Regions from separate parts of the Paenibacillus physcomitrellae genome, predicted to be linked through region 2. Evidence: predicted binding sites of a transcription regulator. Region 2 holds the regulator's gene; the other holds the start of a gene.
What was found. The regulator CtsR, encoded in region 2, represses protease genes until heat stress. The targets are predictions, from matches to a motif close to ATGGTCAATAAAGGTCAAACA.
Positions count from the first base shown of each region.

Region 1: a site for CtsR is predicted at 3,346-3,366, ahead of clpP (ATP-dependent Clp endopeptidase proteolytic subunit ClpP). Genes of this name have one in related genera too.

Region 1 covers NZ_CP022584.1:2,912,597-2,922,531, forward strand. The annotation lists gene CBE73_RS13175 (phosphoglycerate kinase) at 1-631, opposite strand, end outside; gene gap (type I glyceraldehyde-3-phosphate dehydrogenase) at 747-1,757, opposite strand; gene CBE73_RS13185 (sugar-binding transcriptional regulator) at 1,850-2,875, opposite strand; tRNA gene CBE73_RS13190 (tRNA-Arg) at 3,155-3,229, shown strand; gene clpP (ATP-dependent Clp endopeptidase proteolytic subunit ClpP) at 3,565-4,161, shown strand; gene CBE73_RS13200 (PdaC/SigV domain-containing protein) at 4,409-5,587, opposite strand; gene CBE73_RS13205 (GDSL-type esterase/lipase family protein) at 5,789-6,427, opposite strand; gene CBE73_RS13210 (ABC transporter permease subunit) at 6,561-7,373, opposite strand; gene CBE73_RS13215 (ABC transporter ATP-binding protein) at 7,370-8,263, opposite strand; gene CBE73_RS13220 (TetR/AcrR family transcriptional regulator) at 8,424-9,044, shown strand; gene CBE73_RS13225 (SIMPL domain-containing protein) at 9,098-9,862, opposite strand.
Region 2 covers NZ_CP022584.1:2,561,869-2,571,803, reverse strand. The annotation lists rRNA gene CBE73_RS11825 (23S ribosomal RNA) at 1-945, shown strand, start outside; rRNA gene rrf (5S ribosomal RNA) at 1,089-1,205, shown strand; gene CBE73_RS11815 (CtsR family transcriptional regulator) at 1,837-2,298, shown strand; gene mcsA (protein-arginine kinase activator protein McsA) at 2,452-2,967, shown strand; gene mcsB (protein-arginine kinase McsB) at 2,983-4,050, shown strand; gene CBE73_RS11800 (ATP-dependent Clp protease ATP-binding subunit) at 4,149-6,593, shown strand; gene radA (DNA repair protein RadA) at 6,863-8,230, shown strand; gene disA (DNA integrity scanning diadenylate cyclase DisA) at 8,244-9,320, shown strand; gene pssA (CDP-diacylglycerol--serine O-phosphatidyltransferase) at 9,498-9,935, shown strand, end outside.

The DNA of each region.
Region 1 (9,935 bases), 350 kb from region 2:
TGTTCAGCAGGTTGTCGATCACGTCGATTTTATCTTTAACTTTGGAGCCGCCGATGATCGCGGTGAAAGGACGGTCCGGGCTCGACAAGGCTTTGCCCAGTACAGACAATTCTTTCTCCATCAGAAGACCGGATACGGCCGGCAGATAGTGAGCGATGCCTTCTGTAGAAGCATGCGCACGGTGAGCAGCGCCAAAAGCGTCGTTGACGAACAGATCGGCAAGCTCAGCAAATTGTTTAGCCAGCTCAGGGTCATTTTTCTCCTCGCCTGGATAGAAGCGCACGTTCTCAAGCACAAGTACGTCGCCATTGTTCAATGCGGCGATTTTGGCTTTCACGGCTTCGCCTACAGCTTCGTCCGCTTTGGCAACCGGTTTGCCAAGCAGCTCAGCCAAACGTTCAGCAGGAGCTGTTAAACGCATAGACTCGTTAACTTCACCTTTAGGGCGGCCCAGGTGGCTCGCCAGAATCACTTTCGCGCCGTTTCCGATCAAATAGTTGATCGTTGGCAGCGTTTCGCGGATCCGAGTGTCGTCCGTAATTTTGCCGTCTTCGAGCGGCACGTTAAAATCGACGCGTACAAATACGCGTTTACCTGTTACTTCTACATCGCGAACACTTTTTTTATTCATAGTTCGTTCCTCCGCACCCTTAAATTTGATTATCTGCAATTCAAGGAAAAACACTCATCATGTATAAAGAGCGGAAACACTAGCTGTTTCCGCTCTTTGGTTTCAAGCAAGGCTCTTATTTAGCCAGTTTAGCAAAGTGTTCCAAAGTACGAACGAGCTGTGCAGTGTAGGACATTTCGTTGTCGTACCAAGCTACTGTTTTCACCAATTGCTGGTCGCCAACAGTCAACACTTTAGTTTGTGTAGCGTCGAACAGGGAACCGAAAGTCATACCTTTGATATCGGAAGATACGATTTCATCTTCTGTGTAACCGAATGTTTGCGGATCAGCAGCTGCTTGCATAGCTGCGTTTACTTCGTCTACAGTTACTTTCTTGTTCAGAACAGTAACCAGCTCAGTCAGGGAACCTGTAGCAACTGGAACACGTTGTGCAGCGCCGTCAAGTTTGCCTTGCAGTTCAGGGATAACCAGGCCGATCGCTTTAGCAGCGCCAGTTGTGTTAGGGATGATGTTCTCAGCAGCAGCACGAGCGCGGCGGAAGTCACCTTTCGCATGCGGAGCATCCAAAGTGTTTTGGTCGCCAGTGTAAGCATGGATTGTAGTCATCAAACCTTCAACGATACCGAAGGAATCGTTCAATGTTTTAGCCATAGGAGCCAGGCAGTTCGTTGTGCAAGATGCACCGGAGATTACAGTTTCAGTTCCGTCCAAAGTTTCATGGTTTACGTTGTAAACGATCGTTTTCATGTCGCCTGTAGCTGGAGCGGAGATAACAACTTTCTTAGCGCCGCCTTTCAGGTGAAGCTCGGCTTTTTCTTTAGTTGTGAAGAAGCCTGTGCACTCCAGAACGATGTCAACGCCCAGGTCACCCCAAGGAAGCTCTTCAGGGTTGCGGTTAGCCAGAACTTTAACTTCTTTGCCGTTTACTTTGAAGAAACCTTCGTGAACTTCAACGTCACCGTTGAATTTGCCTTGAGTTGTATCATATTTAAGAAGGTGTGCCAGCATTTTAGCGTCAGTCAAGTCGTTGATTGCTACTACTTCGATACCTTCTACTTCTTGAATACGACGGAATGCCAAGCGACCAATACGTCCAAAACCGTTAATGCCTACTTTTACACTCATTGATAGATCCTCCCAAAGAAAATAATTTTTTTATATTTATTCAGGCCTGATGACCTGAGTAAAACAACGTTAATTCATACCTAATTTCGCTTCTACAAAGCTTTAATGATCTCTTCGGCTGCCGCCTCATCCGTGATCAGGATATCCTCCTGCCCGAATTTCAGCACGGCATGAATGGCCTGCGCTTTGCTGCGCCCGCCTGCGATACCGATGATCGTCTCCGTAGACTTGATGTCCTCGAGCCTTAAACCCAAAGTTAACATCTTATGAACTACGGAACCCTGCTCGTTAAAATAATAACCGAAGGACTCGGCAATGGCCCCGTCTCTCGCGAGCTCTTCCACCATCTCCGCATCCAGCTTGCGCCTGCGCGCCATCTCCATAGCGTCTCCGATGCCGTGCACCACGATTCGCGCCTTGCGGATCAGGCTTACGATCTCTTGAATGTTGTGATCATGGACAAGGGATTCATAAGCTTCCCGGCCAAGCAGATCAGGAACATGCAGCAGCCGGTATTCGGCGCCGACCCGTTTCGCCATGCCGGAAGCAATCGTGTTGGCCTGGATCTCCAGGCTTTCGCCCAGACCTCCGCGGGCCGGTACAAACCAGCTTCCTTTAATAGGTGCGGACGGGGGTGTAAGCTGCTCAGCCATAACGGCCAGCGTTGAACCGCCGGTTACGGCAACCACGTCATTCTCCCCAATCACCTCAAGCAAAGCCCTTGCTCCTGCGCGGCCCAGCTCGCGTTTGGCGGTTTCAGCCGCTTCACAGTCGCCTGGCACCACAACCACTTTGCGTAATCCGTAGGTGTCGCGGATCTTCTTCTCCATCTCGGACAGCCCCAGCAGTTCTTTCGCGAACGGCTTCATCTGTTCCAGCAGCTGGCGGCCAGCTTCACTGATTCTCATGCCCACATTCTCGATTTCAATAAGACCTTGAGCTTTAAGGAGATCGGTTTCCGCGCGCAATACGCGTTCCGTCATATTCAGGGAGAGCGCCAGTGTGCGCCTTCCGATGACTTCTTCAAGCATGATCTGGTTCAGGATCAGATATCTCTTCTTGAGAACGTCCATGAGATCAGGCAGAAGCTGCTTTTGGATCTCCAACAAATCTCGCAATGTCTTCACTCCTGCGGCTTCGACTATCTCTCTCCATTCCTCTGGTCTTAAAATGTCCCGGGTTAACGTTTTAAGTCCCACTGATATTCTAACCAATTTCTGCTCCTGTTGCAAGTGTATCGTCCGTAGAATGAGCAAGTTTTCCATACGTTATTCGCAATCCCCGCAGCCTGCAAGAAATGAAAGGACTCTTTGCATTTACGGGCTTGCTTTTTAATTTGGAAGCGACTATAATAAATTCTGTTGACTTTATCGACGTTAGTTTGATTCTTAATCTGTGCGCCCGTGGTCCAATGGATATGACGTAGGCCTCCGGAGCCTGAGATCGAGGTTCGATTCCTCGCGGGCGCGCCATTTTTAAACTCTTGACCTTTCAACAGCTTTTGAAGCTTGTCCAAAAGAGCAGGAATAACAGTACCCTATATATGTTTAACCAGTAGTCCGAGGAATCGGGCTTTTTTTGATCGGTTAGTTTGACTTTCTTTGACTTTCTGTTTGAAATTGTTTATGATGTGGTTATTAACAGTGTCTGACTCTTTGGGCAGGGTTTAAATTTCGGGGTTTTGGTTAATCCTGTAATCTTGTAGCCACTGGACCCGGACGGGTTAACCTGTTAACAATGCTGCGGCTTCTGATTGCCGGGCACTGAGCATATGACTTTAACATTATCATTTAGGAGGGTTTTTATCGTGAGTTATATTCCTATGGTCGTCGAACAAAGTAACCGCGGAGAGCGTGCTTACGACATTTATTCCAGATTGCTCAAAGACCGGATCATTTTCCTTGGCTCCCAAGTGAACGATGTTGTAGCCAACTCCATTATCGCGCAAATGCTGTTCCTGGATGCCGAAGAGCCTGGCAAGGACATTCACCTTTACATTAACAGTCCTGGCGGTTCCATTACGGCAGGTATGGCGATTTACGATACGATGCAGTTCATCAAATCCGACGTCTCCACCATCTGCGTGGGCATGGCCGCTTCCATGGGTGCTTTCCTGCTGAATGCCGGAGCGAAAGGCAAACGTTACGCACTGCCGAACAGTGAAGTCATGATTCACCAGCCGCTGGGCGGAGCCGAAGGCCAAGCTACGGATATCGAAATCCGTGCCCGCCGCATCCTGAAGATGCGGGACAGCTTGAACAAGATCCTGGCGGAGCGCACAGGTCAACCTTTGGAACGCATCGAAAAAGACACCGACCGCGACTATTTCATGACCGCGGCGGAAGCCAAAGAATACGGCCTGATCGACAAAGTGATCGAGAAAGTGAATTCGGAAGGCGTATAAGTCTTACCGAACGAAGTTAGGACTATTTTCAGGGCCACCTTTAAGAGCGTCTCTACAATCGGTAACTTTCAAAGAAATCCTAAAAGCGGCAACCTTCTGCGGTGCACACCGGCAGCGGGCTGCCGCTTTTCCTTTTTCCAGCAGCTCCCCTTCCAGCAGCAGCTCACCCCGTAGCCGGAATTAAAAACAAAAGCCGTACCCGGCTGGGAGGGAAAACACCTCCGCCGGATACGGCTTTTCAAATGTGTCATTTGTCAGCTTCTGCAGTAAGCGGGTCTGCCCCTTTGGGCAGCAGCGATGAGAAAGGAAGATAATATTCCGGGAAGCCGGCCGCATAAGGCAGATACTCATAAAGCTGGAAGAAGGTTACGAGGCCATCGTCCTTCAGGTAGAAACCCGGTTTGTCTCCTACGGTTTTAAAGCCGCCGAAGTAGCCGGGATCGTTGTTCAGTTTGGCCCCTACCTTGGCATCAATAGCTTCCACAAAGTCGGGGTTAGCTTTCAGAAGATCTGTAAGCTCAACCTGTTTGCCATCACTCAGACGGAAGGTGAATCCTTCCAGATAACTCATTCCGTGCGCGCCGCCTGTGTAATCATAGTTCAGCATACGGAAGCTGAGATATCCGTTACGGTTATAGGTGACAGTGTAATACATATCGAATTCATTTTTAGCACCTTGCGGTCCAAGGCCGAGATCCTTTGAACGTTTCAGGGAATCCTGCACATAAGCATCCGCCCGATCTTTAAAGATCTTATTGATCTGCTCTTGAACCTCAGTATTCGCGAGCCCGCTGATTACCGGATACTGAATTTGAATATTCGTTACTTTATCTGATTGGTTCAAGGTGTTCGCCGTTACTTTCAGGCTGTTTAATTGGAAAGGTAAGAGATTTACGGTTTTAGTCGCGTTGTTCCATTCTGTGCGGTAGCCCAGATTATCCGTCAGCAAATGCACGGACACATAATTAAGCCCCTGCTTATTGATCCATTCGTAATTCGGAAATTGCGTGGCCCCGTTTATGCTGACGCCCACCGTTCCGAAAGTCGTCGGAGCAAGCTGGACGGTCAGATTCCCCCGGACGAGCTGATAGGTTTTCGTCTTGGCGTCATAGGTCACCTTAAAGCCCAGGCTGTCCCGGAGGGCCCCAAGCGGAATCAATGTTCCCTCTAGTCCCGCCAATGCTTTTTGCGCAAGAGGTTTACCGTTTAGCATCAGATGGATGGAGGCCTGCGTTTTGGACGCTGCCGGAGCTGCCAGAGCAGACTTCGAGTTCGAGTTCGAGGCTGAGGCTGAAGCCGCTGACGCGAGCTGTACCGAACCTGCGCTTGTCCCCACCAGCAGGGCCGCAGCCAGCAAAGCGCCGCTCCATTTTCTATGATTCCTATTGTGGTTCCTGTTCATGTCGGTCACTTTCATGTCGGTCATCCCTTTCGTTGCTTGCTGATTCGACTGCCATCTTCACCCAATCGTTATTACCCGTTCTATTATAGCTTCCCCTTGCCCCTAGAAATTAAAGTTCCGGTAACAATCCAGAGACAATCCTGCCATTTTCCGGGCAAAAATAAAAAGACCCGCATCCGTCCGAATGCAGGCTCCAGTCTTATTACCTCTTCTTATATCTATTATCTATCCCAATCTTCCATAACCCAAAGCGTTCAGATGCTCGGCAATCGTCCGGTATCCTCTTCCGTTCGGATGGAGATGGTCCAGAAACAGCAGTTCTCTCTCCCGTCCGGCGAAATCCGGATAAATGTTGGCAAAACCGTAGACCTGATTGCTGTACTGGGCCGCATAGCGGTTAAACTGCTGAACCCAGTCCGTCGCCTCGCCAATCCTCGGATAAGGATTATAAAGGCCTACCACACGGATGATATGAGGTTTTCCATATCCGGATTTCAAACGGTACACTTCGCTTATGATACTGGAAAAATTCTGTTTGCACTCCTGCAAGGCCCCGCGCAAGATCCGCGACGTATTCGAGGGCTGTGCCTGTGCGGCTTTGGATGCCTTGATCAGGTCGTTGCCTCCTATGGAGATCGTAATCATATCGGCCTCTTTAAGCGCCTGTCTGAATGACGGATTTCGGCTCACCCGTTGGTTCAGCTCCGAACTGGTCAATCCGTTTACTCCCAGATTGTTGTATGCGACAAATTCCCGCAGTCTGACCTCCGCCATCCGCCGGTAAACGGGGACAAACCCGTTTCCGGGCAGCGCCCCGAAGCCGGTCGTCAGCGAATCGCCGATTGCCGTATATTGATAACTCATATGCTCCTCTCAGCACCTTTCAGCTATGCTCTCTATCTAGCATATGAAGGAGCTTCACAAGAGGAAACGGGGAATCTGTCCTCAAAGGCAAACGGCCAAGCCGCAGGGTCATCGACCTAACACTGCCCTGCGGTTAAAGCGGCAGGTCTCTCCTTGTAAAGCTCATGACAGCAGCCGCATAACAAAGGACGCCCAAGGCGAACAAAACCACGCCTGACAGCAGCAAATGTCCTCCTCCGGCGACAATGTCGCTTGGACGGTACAGGGAAAACGGGGTCAGCCACTTCATCCAGTCCAGACTTTCGCTCAGCTTGGCTAACAGATCAAAGGTATAGAACAAAAAGACAACCGTTCCGGAGATCCCTTTCGCCCTCTTCTCTTCATTGCTTAAACTGGAGATCAGAAAAGACAATCCGCCAAGCGCAAAAAAGAGCAGGAAGGCCTGCACGTTCATCCAGACAAAAGCGGTCCCGTCAAAAGAGTATCTTCCGCCGATCAGCCAGTCATAACCGGCGAACCCCGCTAACGTCGTGACGCCCACCACCAGCAGGAGACCGGTGACGAGCACCAAAGCCTGCGCCCAGGCGATTTTCCCACGCGTTGTAGGAGCGGATAACAGATAAGCCATCGATCCCTGATCGATAAGGCGGCTCATCAGCGTACCTGACAGCTGGACGGTAAAGACGCCGAGCAGCACCAGCATGATCAGCCCGTAGAACTCGCCGGATATAAAGGCATCCACGCTGCCGAAGCCGCTGCCCAGGCCAAACGCCCGCGAAACCCCCTCCGGCAGGGAGCGGATCACCTCATCGACCGCCGAATTATTGCCGGCTATGCTGGGATAAACGCCAAGCATAAGCAGCATATAAAAAGCGGCGCCGATCGCATACTGCAAAAGCCCCTTGAGCTTGATGCCCAGCATTCTTTTATACAATACCCCGTTCATTTCGCCGCCTCCTTACCCGCGTCGTAATAATCCATAAATATATCCTCCAGATTCTGTGCCGCAATCTCCAGATTGACGACCGGGTACTTCGCCAGCTCCTTAAGGACAGCCGGGTAGTCGCCCCCCTGCACCGCCACTACAACCCTGCTGCGGTTGGTGTTTTGAATATCCAGGCCGGATGCCGAGAACTTTACGGCCGAATCCGCATCCGCAAACGTAATATCGATCCACTTCCGCTGCATCGTCCGCAGCTCATGCATATTTTTAACGCCGACCAGTTTGCCGTCTTTGATGATCGCCGCCCGGTCGCACGTTCTTTCAATTTCAGGAAAGCTGTGGGAAGACATCAGGAAAGTGGTACCCCGCTCCTTCTCTTCCAGTACCAGTTCAATAAAGAGACGCTGCATCAGAGGATCCAGACCTGACGTAGGTTCATCCAGGATGATCACCTCGGGCCGGTGCATAAAAGCCGCAACGATACCTACCTTCTGCTTCATTCCTTTGGACATTTTGCGGATTGGGGTACGATCATCGAATTGAAACCGCCCGATCAGCTCCTGTCTGCGGCTGTGGTCCTTCAGATGTTTCATGTCCGCCATGAAATCAAGGAAACCTTTACCGGTCATCCCCTCAAAAAAAGCGATCTCCCCCGGCAGATAGCCGACCAACTGCTGGACCCTCTCCCGGCTTTTCCACGTATCCATCCCCTTAATGGTGCAGGAGCCTTGTTCCGGCTTCATAAACCCCATAATATGGCGGATCGTCGTCGATTTCCCGGCCCCGTTCGGCCCCAGGAAACCAAATACCTCGCCAGGCTGGACATCAAACGTGATGTCGTGAATTCCCTTTCCTCCTGCAAATACTTTCGTCAAATGCTGTACGGCCAACATAACCGCACCTCCGCCTCAAAATTATGAAATATTTTAACCACATTATTTCACAACTCATACTACGCTTCCCTTTTCTCCCCGTCAATCTATTTATGTAATATTTTCGTGTTATAATTTCATTATTAGGTTAAAGAACGAAAATGAGGCAGGTGAGACGGAAATGAACGGCTTTGAAGAAAAGGCAGCCCCAAACGGCTTTGAACAACGAACGGCCAAAATCAGAACAAAGATTTTACAAACTACGTTTGCCCTGCTGCAGAACGGGCCCTACAAAAAACTGAAAATCACCGACATTGCCAAAGCAGCCGGCGTGTCCCAGGTCACGATCTATAATTATTTCGGCAGTAAGGAAGTTTTGCTGCGGGAGGCCTTTAAAGACCGCGCGATGACCTCAATGGATGAATTTGAAACCTTTATGGAGGCCGGACATTCCTTCCGGGAAACGATGGATTATGTCCTCCGAAACAAACAAAACACCTACTCACTGGTCTCCTCGAGCCTGGTTGAGGATTTGATCGCCCAGGATCCGGAAATCAGCCGCTTCATTGAAAACGAATATAAGGAAAGAGCTTTTCCGCTCATGATCCGATTGATTGAACGCGGCAAGCAAAGCGGGGAAGTATCGTCCAGCGTCAGTCTGCCCGTGTTCATCGCCTACCTGCAAATGTTCATTTCGAACTCCAAACAGCTGCTGGAAGCCTCGAAAAATTCCGGAGATGCCGAGAAGTTTAATTCGGAGTTAACGGAGCTTTTTTTCTATGGCTTATGCGGAAAAAAATAAGCCTGCCCCGACCCGGGACAGGCTGCTTGCGCTGCGTATTTTATAACGTGACCTTATTTCATCGAATATTGAACCGTCAGAGTTGTATTTACAGTCAACTCTCCGGTTTCAATGGAGGTGCTGGCCGCGCTGTCGGCGGCGGAAGCATTCGCAAGGAACGACTCGCCTTGTTTGACGATCGGCGTATATCCGCCGTCATTCTGCACGACGTTGACTACAACACCAAGGCTGCGTCCGGCCGCTTTTGCAATAATACCCGCTTTAACGCCGGCATTGGCCATGGCCTTCGTAATGACCTGCTCCTGGTATTGATCCGGATTGTCTACCGTAAACGTAACGTTATCGATCCGGTTGGCACCGGCACTGGAGGCCGCATCCAGCAGCTGCCCGATCTTGTCCAGGTCTTTATACTTCACCCGCAGGGTGTGATAAGCCGTATATCCGTTGACCTTTTGTCCTTCTTTGTCATTGTACGTATAGTTCGGCTGTACATAGAACTGGCTGGTCTGGATATCGGATGCGCTGATCTTCCATGTGTCCTTCAGCAGAGCAGTAAGCTTCTGCAGGCTTGCCGCATTTTTAGACTGGGCATCTTTGGCCGTAGCCGCCGTTGTCTCTACACCCAGCGACAGATAAGCCACATCCGGTTTCACCGATACTTCGCCGCTTCCCGTCACGGTAATCGTGTTCTGCTGGGACTCACTGTCCGCCGCATAAGCGGGAGTAGTCGGATTAATCAGTGTACCCACAGCCGAGCCTCCTGCAAGCAATCCTCCCGCCAAAGCTACTGCTCCCAATCTCTTAGCCCAAATATTCATCTTTAAACCCCTCCGTCTTCTGAATTGGTAGTTATTACTGGTTGATTTAATCTTTAAGACGAGGCCTTCCAGA
Region 2 (9,935 bases):
CAGGTAAATTCTGACCCGCACGAATGGCGTAACGACTTGGGCGCTGTCTCAACGAGAGATCCGGTGAAATTTTAATACCTGTGAAGATGCAGGTTACCCGCGACAAGACGGAAAGACCCCATGGAGCTTTACTGCAGCTTGATATTGGACTTTGATACGATTTGTACAGGATAGGTGGGAGCCTAGGAAGAGGGGGCGCAAGCTTCCTTGGAGGCGCCGTTGGGATACCACCCTGATCGTATCGGAGTTCTAACCTGGTGCCCTAATCGGGCATGGGGACAGTGTCAGGTGGGCAGTTTGACTGGGGCGGTCGCCTCCTAAAGAGTAACGGAGGCGCCCCAAGGTTCCCTCAGAATGGTTGGAAATCATTCGAAGAGTGCAAAGGCAAAAGGGAGCTTGACTGCGAGACTGACAAGTCGAGCAGGGACGAAAGTCGGGCTTAGTGATCCGGTGGTACCACATGGAAGGGCCATCGCTCAACGGATAAAAGCTACCCTGGGGATAACAGGCTTATCTCCCCCAAGAGTCCACATCGACGGGGAGGTTTGGCACCTCGATGTCGGCTCATCGCATCCTGGGGCTGAAGTAGGTCCCAAGGGTTGGGCTGTTCGCCCATTAAAGCGGTACGCGAGCTGGGTTCAGAACGTCGTGAGACAGTTCGGTCCCTATCTGTCGTGGGCGTAGGAAATTTGAGAGGAGCTGTCCTTAGTACGAGAGGACCGGGATGGACGCACCGCTGGTGCACCAGTTGTTCCGCCAGGAGCATAGCTGGGTAGCTAAGTGCGGAAGGGATAAGCGCTGAAAGCATCTAAGCGTGAAGCCCCCCTCAAGATGAGATTTCCCAACTAGTAAGACCCCTTGAAGACGACGAGGTAGATAGGCTGGGGGTGGAAGTGCAGCAATGCATGGAGCTGACCAGTACTAATCGGTCGAGGGCTTATCCAAATAGATCTAATCGCAATTGATTGTTTCGTATCCAGTTTTCAGGGGATTAAACATCTGAACCGATTTTAAGCTGCAAGTCCTTTCTAAGGTCTGATATTTTGCTAAAGCGAAAGACGCGGAAGTAAAGCAGCGCAAAACTCATGTTTGGTGGCGACGGCGGAGGGGTTCCACACGTACCCATCCCGAACACGACCGTTAAGCCCTCCAGCGCCGATGGTACTTGGACCGCAGGGTCCTGGGAGAGTAGGACGCCGCCAAGCAAACTGAAGACCACTGTTGATAACTCAACGGTGGTCTTTATTTTTTTACAAAGCGTTAATCTTGGTTTTGAAATTATCCGCGGGTTATCCCCAAATGCCCTCCATCCGGCTAGGGAAATCGCATTTTCCTTTCTGGTCATGCACAGCTTATCCATAGTCGTGTACAAAAATGAAACAGCAAGTGATTTTATTCTCCACAAACACACAGGCTAATCCCCATAATCCACGGCTTATTAGTGTAAACAGCATAGTTTAGATTCGGTTTAGGTTTGATGCCGGCTAAATCTGCTGTTTTTTGCGACGTTATCCACAGATTTTGATTCGATCAGCAGTTTTGTTAATCAAGACCGCTGAATATACCCTCAGAAATGGGGATAACACCGGGACAACTTTGTTCGCTAAAACTTAAACCGGGTAATAATAAGAAGGAGCGGATTTGATTATTTATAAGAATAAATAAAGACTTGGAGACCCAAACTAATCAATAAAAGGGAAAGTAATTATAAAAGCGAAAGCTCTTGGCAAAAATAAAAAGTGTGCTATAATATGAATAAAGTCAAAGAAAGTCAAAGTCAATAATAACCGATTCTAAGTTACAAAGGTGTTCTGTATTACTGAGGAGGGGAAGGGATTGCGCAACATCTCGGATATTATTGAGAAATATCTAAAAAGCATGATGCATGATAGTCCTTCCGGTGCCGTAGAAATTCAGCGTAATGATTTGGCTGATAAATTCTCCTGTGTGCCTTCCCAGATCAATTATGTAATAAGCACTAGATTTACGCTGGAGAAAGGTTATCTTGTGGAGAGCAAGCGCGGCGGCGGCGGCTATATTCGCATCAGGCGCGTGGAGCTTCCGGGACCGATGTCGCTCCATACTCATCTGCATCAGACCATCGGCTCTGAAATGGGGCAGTCGGCTGCAGAAGGGCTGATTTATCAATTGGAGGAAGCGAAGGTGTTGACGCCTCGTGAAGCCAATCTGATGAGAGCGGCTATTTCCAGAGAAGTATTGGCTCTAAAGCTTCCTTATCGTGATCAGATCAGAGCCAATATTATGAAAGCCATGTTAATTTCGCTGCTCAGCAGGTAGCGGATAGGGTTGTTTTGATAAGATGTTAAAGGGTTTTGGAAGGTTTTGATTAGCTTTAAGGTTTAAGGTATTGAAAGATTTTGAATCGCATTAAGCAAATGTTCTGTAGGGATTCGTACCGCATGTCAGATATTTCGTAAGGAGGGATGCCGAATGCTTTGCCAGGAATGCGGAAAGCGACCGGCCAGTCTTCATTTCAGTAAAATTGTAAATGGAGATAAAAGCGAATATCATTTATGTGAGACCTGTGCCAGGGAAAAAGGGGAATTGATTCCCGGAACATCGGGAGGATTCTCCATTCATAACCTTTTGTCCGGGCTGCTCAATTTCGAGACGGTCGAGCAAGGGAAACGGGCGGCAAGCCCCGAAAATTTAAGATGTGAAGTTTGCGGCATGACGTATTCCCAATTCAGCAAGCTGGGGAGATTCGGCTGCAGCTCTTGTTATAAATATTTTAATGACCGTTTGGACCCGCTTTTCAAAAGAGTTCACGGCAACACGGTCCACACCGGCAAAGTGCCGGTACGGGTTGGTGGAGAAATCCGGACGAAACGTCAAATCGAAGATTTGAAACGCCGTTTGCAGGAGAGCATCAGTCAAGAGGAATTTGAGGCAGCTGCCCAGCTCAGGGACCAAATCCGGGAGCTCGAGAGACAAATTAGCGAGTGATAGGGGGTCAAAACAATGAGTGCTATTCGTTTTACCGAGCAGCCGCTTAGCCACTGGATGAAGACGACCGGCGCCGAGTCGGAGATCGTCATCAGCAGCCGGGTGCGGATTGCCCGCAATCTGCAGGAGCATCCTTTTCCACTGCTGGCTACGAACCGGCATTTGGAAGAAGTTCAGGATGAACTGAAGGAAGTGCTTGGGGATCCAAGGCTAGAGGTTTATGGCGAGATTCATCCGATTGAGCTTTCCGCGTTGGATGAGCTGAACAAGAAGATGCTGGTCGAGAAACATCTGATCAGTCCGAACCTGGCCAATGAATCCCGAAATGGCGCTGTATTTATTAGTGATGATGAAAGCTTAAGCATCATGGTCAACGAAGAAGACCATCTCCGCATCCAATGTTTGTATCCGGGTTTTCAACTTAAGGAAGCCTGGGAGAAGGCAACGGCTGTGGACGATATTTTTGAAGACCATGTCAATTTTGCTTTTGATGATAGAAGAGGGTATCTGACCAGCTGTCCTACGAATGTGGGTACCGGTCTCCGCGCATCGGTCATGATGCATTTGCCGGCGCTAGTGCTGACGCAGCAGATTAACCGCATTTTGTCGGCCGTATCCCAAATCGGTTTGACAGTCCGGGGAATCTATGGCGAGGGCAGCGAAGCGATGGGGAACTTGTTTCAAATCTCAAATCAGATTACACTGGGACAAAACGAAGCGGAAATTATTGATAATCTTCGCAGCGTCGTGCTCCAAATTATCGGTCATGAGAAGACGGCCCGCGAAAGATTGTTGAGCGAATCGCGGCTCCGGGTTACCGACCGGGTGATGCGGTCCTTCGGCATTTTGTCCTATGCGGCAATGATCGACTCGAAGGAAGCGGCTCAGCGGTTATCGGATGTGCGGCTCGGCATTGATCTAGGGCTGATCGAAGGCATTACCCCTCAGTGCCTGAATGAATTGATGGTGCTTACCCAGCCAGGCTTTTTGTACAATAACTACGAAGGCAGCATGGAACCTGGCGAAATGGATACATTTCGTGCCAGACTGATCCGTGAGAAACTGGGTAAAGGTTTAAAGTGACACCTTAGACAAACCTAAGGATACAACATCTAGAGATACATCTAAGAAACGCATAAAGTAAAAGAAGGTTAATTCACCAATCATGGAGGTGCAGGAGAATGATGTTTGGACGATTTACAGAACGTGCGCAAAAAGTGCTGGCCTTGGCTCAAGAAGAAGCGGTAAGGCTCGGCCATAATAATATCGGTACAGAACATATTTTGCTGGGGCTGATTCGTGAAGGAGAAGGCATTGCCGCTAAAGCGCTTGTCGGACTCGGCCTTGGACTAGAGAAGATTCAAGATGAAGTTGAAACGTTAATTGGACGCGGCCAGGAACAGCCGACCAATATTGCATATACACCACGCGCCAAGAAGGTCATCGAGCTTTCGATGGATGAAGCGCGGAAGCTCGGTCATACTTATGTGGGCACAGAGCACATTTTGCTGGGATTGATTCGTGAAGGAGAGGGTGTTGCGGCACGTGTGCTGAACAACCTGGGCATCAGCCTGAACAAAGCCCGCCAGCAAGTGCTGCAGCTGCTGGGCAGCAGCGAAGCGGTATCCAGCCATCACGGCCAGCCGGCAAACGTCAATACGCCAACACTGGACAGCTTGGCCCGCGACCTTACCTCTTTTGCTAAAGAAGGCAATCTCGATCCGGTCATCGGACGCGCCAAAGAAATTGAACGCGTGATTCAGGTGCTCAGCCGCCGGACCAAAAACAATCCGGTGCTGATCGGTGAACCAGGGGTTGGTAAAACCGCCATCGCCGAGGGTCTCGCCCAACGGATCGTGGATAACGAAATTCCGGAAACGCTGCGCGATAAACGCGTTATGACGCTGGATATGGGTTCTGTCGTAGCCGGAACCAAATACCGCGGTGAATTTGAAGACCGCCTCAAAAAGATCATGGATGAAATCCGCCAAGCGGGCAATATCATCCTCTTCATTGATGAGCTGCATACGCTGATCGGTGCAGGCGGCGCGGAAGGCGCGATCGACGCCTCCAACATCCTGAAGCCGGCTTTGGCCCGCGGCGAGCTGCAGTGCATCGGCGCCACAACGCTGGATGAATACAGAAAATATATCGAGAAAGACGCGGCGCTGGAACGCCGGTTCCAACCGATCACGGTTGACCAGCCATCTCCGGAAGAAGCCATTCAAATTCTGATGGGTCTGCGCGACCGTTATGAAGCGCATCACCGCGTAAAAATTACCGATGAAGCGATTGAACAGGCTGTCAAGCTGTCCGACCGTTACATCTCTGACCGGTTCTTGCCGGACAAAGCGATCGACTTGATCGACGAAGCGGGTTCCAAAGTCAGATTGAACTCTTATACGGCTCCGCCAAACCTGAAACAGCTTGAAAGTCGTCTGGAGGACATCCGCAAGGAGAAAGATGCTGCGGTCCAATCCCAGGAATTCGAGAAAGCGGCGGCTCTCCGCGATACGGAGCAGAAGATCCGGGAAGAGCTGGAGACCACCAAAAACCAATGGAAAGAAAAACAAGGCCGTACTGATTCCGAGGTAACGCCTGAAGATATCGCTCAGGTGGTAGCCAGCTGGACTGGTATCCCTGTGAACAAACTCAAAGAGGAAGAAACCGAACGCCTCATGAACATGGAGCAAATCCTGCATGAACGCGTCATCGGCCAGGAAGAAGCCGTTAAGGCTGTCAGCCGTGCCATCCGCCGTGCTCGTGCGGGTCTGAAGGATCCGAAACGTCCAATGGGTTCGTTTATTTTCCTTGGACCAACCGGCGTAGGTAAAACCGAGCTTGCCCGCGCGCTTGCCGAAGCGATGTTCGGTGATGAAAATGCGGTCATCCGGATCGACATGTCCGAATACATGGAGAAACATTCGACTTCCCGTCTCGTCGGAGCGCCTCCGGGATATGTGGGTTATGAAGAAGGCGGCCAGCTGACGGAAAAAGTACGCCGCAAACCTTATTCCGTAGTTCTGCTCGACGAAATCGAAAAAGCACACCCTGAAGTTTTCAACATCCTGCTTCAAGTGCTGGAAGATGGACGTCTGACAGACTCTAAAGGCCGTGTCGTTGACTTCCGCAACACGCTGATCATCCTGACGTCCAACGTCGGCGCCGAGGCGATTAAACGCAACACGACCATGGGCTTCACCGCTGCGGTTGATGCAGGTGCGGACTATGACAACATGAAAGGCAAAGTGATGGATGAGCTGAAGAAGAGCTTCCGTCCGGAGTTCCTGAACCGGATCGACGAAATTATCGTCTTCCATTCCCTGCAGGAAACCCACATTGCCGAAATCGTTACGCTCATGTCCGAAGAACTGCGCAAACGGCTGCGCGAATACGACGTCGACTTCCTGCTCACCGACAAAGCGAAAGCGTTCCTGGCCAAAGCTGGGTTTGACCCGGCTTACGGTGCACGTCCGCTCCGCCGCGCGATCCAGAAGCATATCGAGGACCGTTTGTCCGAAGAACTGCTGACCGGCAAAGTGAAGAAAGGCGATTCTCTCATCATCGATGAGGAGAACGGCGAGCTGACAGTGAACCCGGCTGGAAAAATCTCCTCGGAAGCGTAAGCTCGTTAACCAGATAAGTTCATTCAAAACTTCATATGAAGTATAGGGGAAAGTAACCGAAGGCTGTTCTGACACGCATTGTCAGGGCAGCCTTTATTTTTCGCCAATCAGGAAGAGGATTGGTCTGCTAATGGTCAGCTGATGACCAGCTAAAGATTTTCCGAATTTTGCCGATGAAAAGGATAGGAAAAATAGAGCGGGAGGAACTTTTGTTCTGTCATGAGAAGTGGTAAACTTTTTATTGGCAACTATTGAATAGGGAGAGGTCAATGGCTAAAACTAAAACAAAATTTTTCTGTTCGGAATGCGGCTATGAAACACCAAAATGGTACGGAAAATGTCCGGGATGCGGTGCGTGGAACTCCATGGTGGAGGAACTGGACACCGTGGTGAAGACGCAGGGCATGTCGTCCGGCATTTTCCAAAGTAAAGAAAAGCCGCTTCCCATCATAAGCATAGATAGTGGTACTGAGCAAAGAGTACAGACCGGCATCGGTGAATTAAACCGCGTGCTTGGAGGAGGTCTTGTTCCTGGATCCCTCATTCTCGTCGGAGGCGATCCGGGGATCGGCAAATCGACCCTGCTTCTGCAAACTTCGCATGAGCTGGCCAAGTCGGGTCTGAGGGTTCTGTATATTTCAGGCGAGGAATCCGTCCGTCAGACGAAGATGCGTGCCGAAAGACTTGGCGCTTTATCTGCGGAGTTGTATGTACTCTGCGAAAGCAGTGTCGAACGGATTGAAGAAGCCATCGACAGTGTGAAGCCGGACTTTCTGGTTATAGATTCGATTCAAACGGTATTTTTGTCGGAAATTACAAGCGCGCCTGGCAGTGTCTCGCAAGTACGGGAATGCACGGGACGTTTCATGCGTATAGCCAAAGGGCAGGGTATTGCTACGGTTCTGGTGGGCCACGTTACGAAAGAAGGTGCCATCGCCGGACCGCGGATGCTGGAGCATATGGTGGACTGTGTGCTGTATTTCGAAGGAGAACGGCATCATACGTATCGTCTGCTGCGGGCGGTGAAGAACCGCTTCGGGAGCACTAATGAAATCGGTATTTTTGAAATGAATGAATCCGGCTTGGCGGAAGTGTCGAATCCTTCCGAGCTTTTCTTGTCGGAACGGTCGGCCGGAGCGGCGGGTTCAACGGTCGTTGCAAGCATGGAAGGCACACGTCCGATGCTGGTGGAGCTGCAGGCGCTAATCGCGGCTACTCATTTTCCGGCTCCAAGAAGAATGGGAACGGGTATTGACCTTCACCGCATGAACCTGATCATTGCGGTGCTTGAGAAACGGATGGGCATGTTCCTGCAGAACCAGGATGCCTACCTGAATGTGGCTGGCGGCGTGCGGCTGGATGAGCCGGCCGTCGATCTGGCGATTGCGGTCAGCATCGCTTCAAGCTTCAGGGACGTTCCGACCAAGCCGGAAGACGTGATCTTCGGCGAGATCGGTTTGACGGGCGAAGTCCGGGCGGTGTCCCGGGCGGAGCAGCGGGTGCGGGAAGCGGCAAAGCTGGGCTTTAAGCGGGTTATTTTACCGGAAAAAAGTTTAAAGGGGTGGAACAGCCCCAAAGAAATAAAGGTCATTGGCGTGAACACGGTAGCAGAAGCGCTGTCGGCCGCTTTAAATTAGGGGGCAAGAGGGAATGAAGGAACCGAATCAACTGGAGAAAATGAATGACCTGCTTAGGCTTGTTGCGCCGGGAACTGCCTTTCGCGACGGGCTTGAGAACGTGCTCCGCGCCAAAACAGGCGGCCTGCTTGTTGTCGGTTACAGTCCTGAAGTGATGGAGGTAGTGGAGGGCGGATTTTTCATCAACTGCGATTTCTCGCCCAACTATCTGTATGAGCTGGCCAAAATGGACGGGGCCATTATTCTAAGTGAAGATTTGAAGCGGATTTTGTATGCGAACACGCAGCTGATCCCGGATTCTTCGATTTCCTCTTCGGAGACCGGGATTCGGCACCGTACCGCTGAGCGGGTGGCTAAACAGACGGGCAAACTCGTGGTATCGATCTCCCAGCGGCGGAATATTATAACTCTGTATCAGGGCGCACTGCGGTATTCGCTGAAAGAAATCGGCGTCATCCTGACGAAAGCCAATCAGGCGATCCAGACGCTGGAGAAGTACAGATCCGTACTGAATCAGGCTTTGACCAACCTTTCTGCCTCGGAGTTTGAGGAACTGGTGACGCTGCCTGAGGTGATTAATGTCATTCAAAGGGTGGAAATGGTGATCCGCGTCAAGCTCGAGATCAAACGTTTCATTAACGAGCTGGGAACGGAAGGCCGACTGATCAGCATGCAGATGGAGGAGCTTGTCAGCAATATGGAGGAAGAGGCATGGCTGCTGTATAAGGACTATGCCAAAGAAGACGATGACGAAGCCATTCGTAATATCATTATAGGCCTCAAACGTTCCAGTGATGACGAGCTGCTTGATATCCACCATATTACGCGTCTGCTTGGTTACTCGTCGGCATCGGCAACCTCGGAGGAAATTATTGCGCCAAGAGGTTACCGGGTCCTGAACAAGATTCCTCGCCTGCCTAATGTCATTGTCCATAATTTGGTCGAACGTTTTGAGATGCTGCCGGGTATTATGATGGCTACGATCGAAGAGCTCGATGAAGTGGACGGTATCGGAGAATCACGGGCCAGAGCGATCAAAGAAGGTTTAAAGCGTCTGCAAGATCAGGTATTTATTGACAGGCAAATCTGATTCATCTAAAATACAGGGATGCGGCTGGAGCATTGGGCCGGACCCTATCCTTTTCTATCCTTTTAAGTCTACACGGCGTCAAGTTTGCCAGCTGCTGCTGGTATTCCCAAGTAACGCTCGGGCGGTTTCAGGCTGATTCAAAGGCGGGTTGGGAACAATAATTACAGAGGTGAAGAAATGATAACTAAATCAATTCCGAACATGTTTACGCTCGGTAACTTGTTTCTCGGAATGATCGCCATCATGTTGACGCAAAGCGGGAAGTACAGTTTGGCGGCCATCATGGTCATTGTGGCGATGCTGCTGGACGGACTCGACGGGCGTGCTGCCAGAGCGCTGGGATGCCAAAGCGAATTCGGTAAGGAGCTTGATTCGTTGTCAGACGTCATTTCTTTCGGCATTGCGCCGGCCATGATTATGTACAGCATCTCGTTCCATAGCGTGCCTACAGCGCTTGCCTGGATTGTTACGGCGATCTTCCCGATGTGCGGCGCACTGCGGCTTGCAAGGTTCAACGTTAAGCCAGGCATTCCGGGTTATTTCGTAGGTCTGCCGATTCCGGCTGCGGGAAGTGTGCTCGCGACGCTGTCGCTGTTCCATAAAGAAATCAGCGCT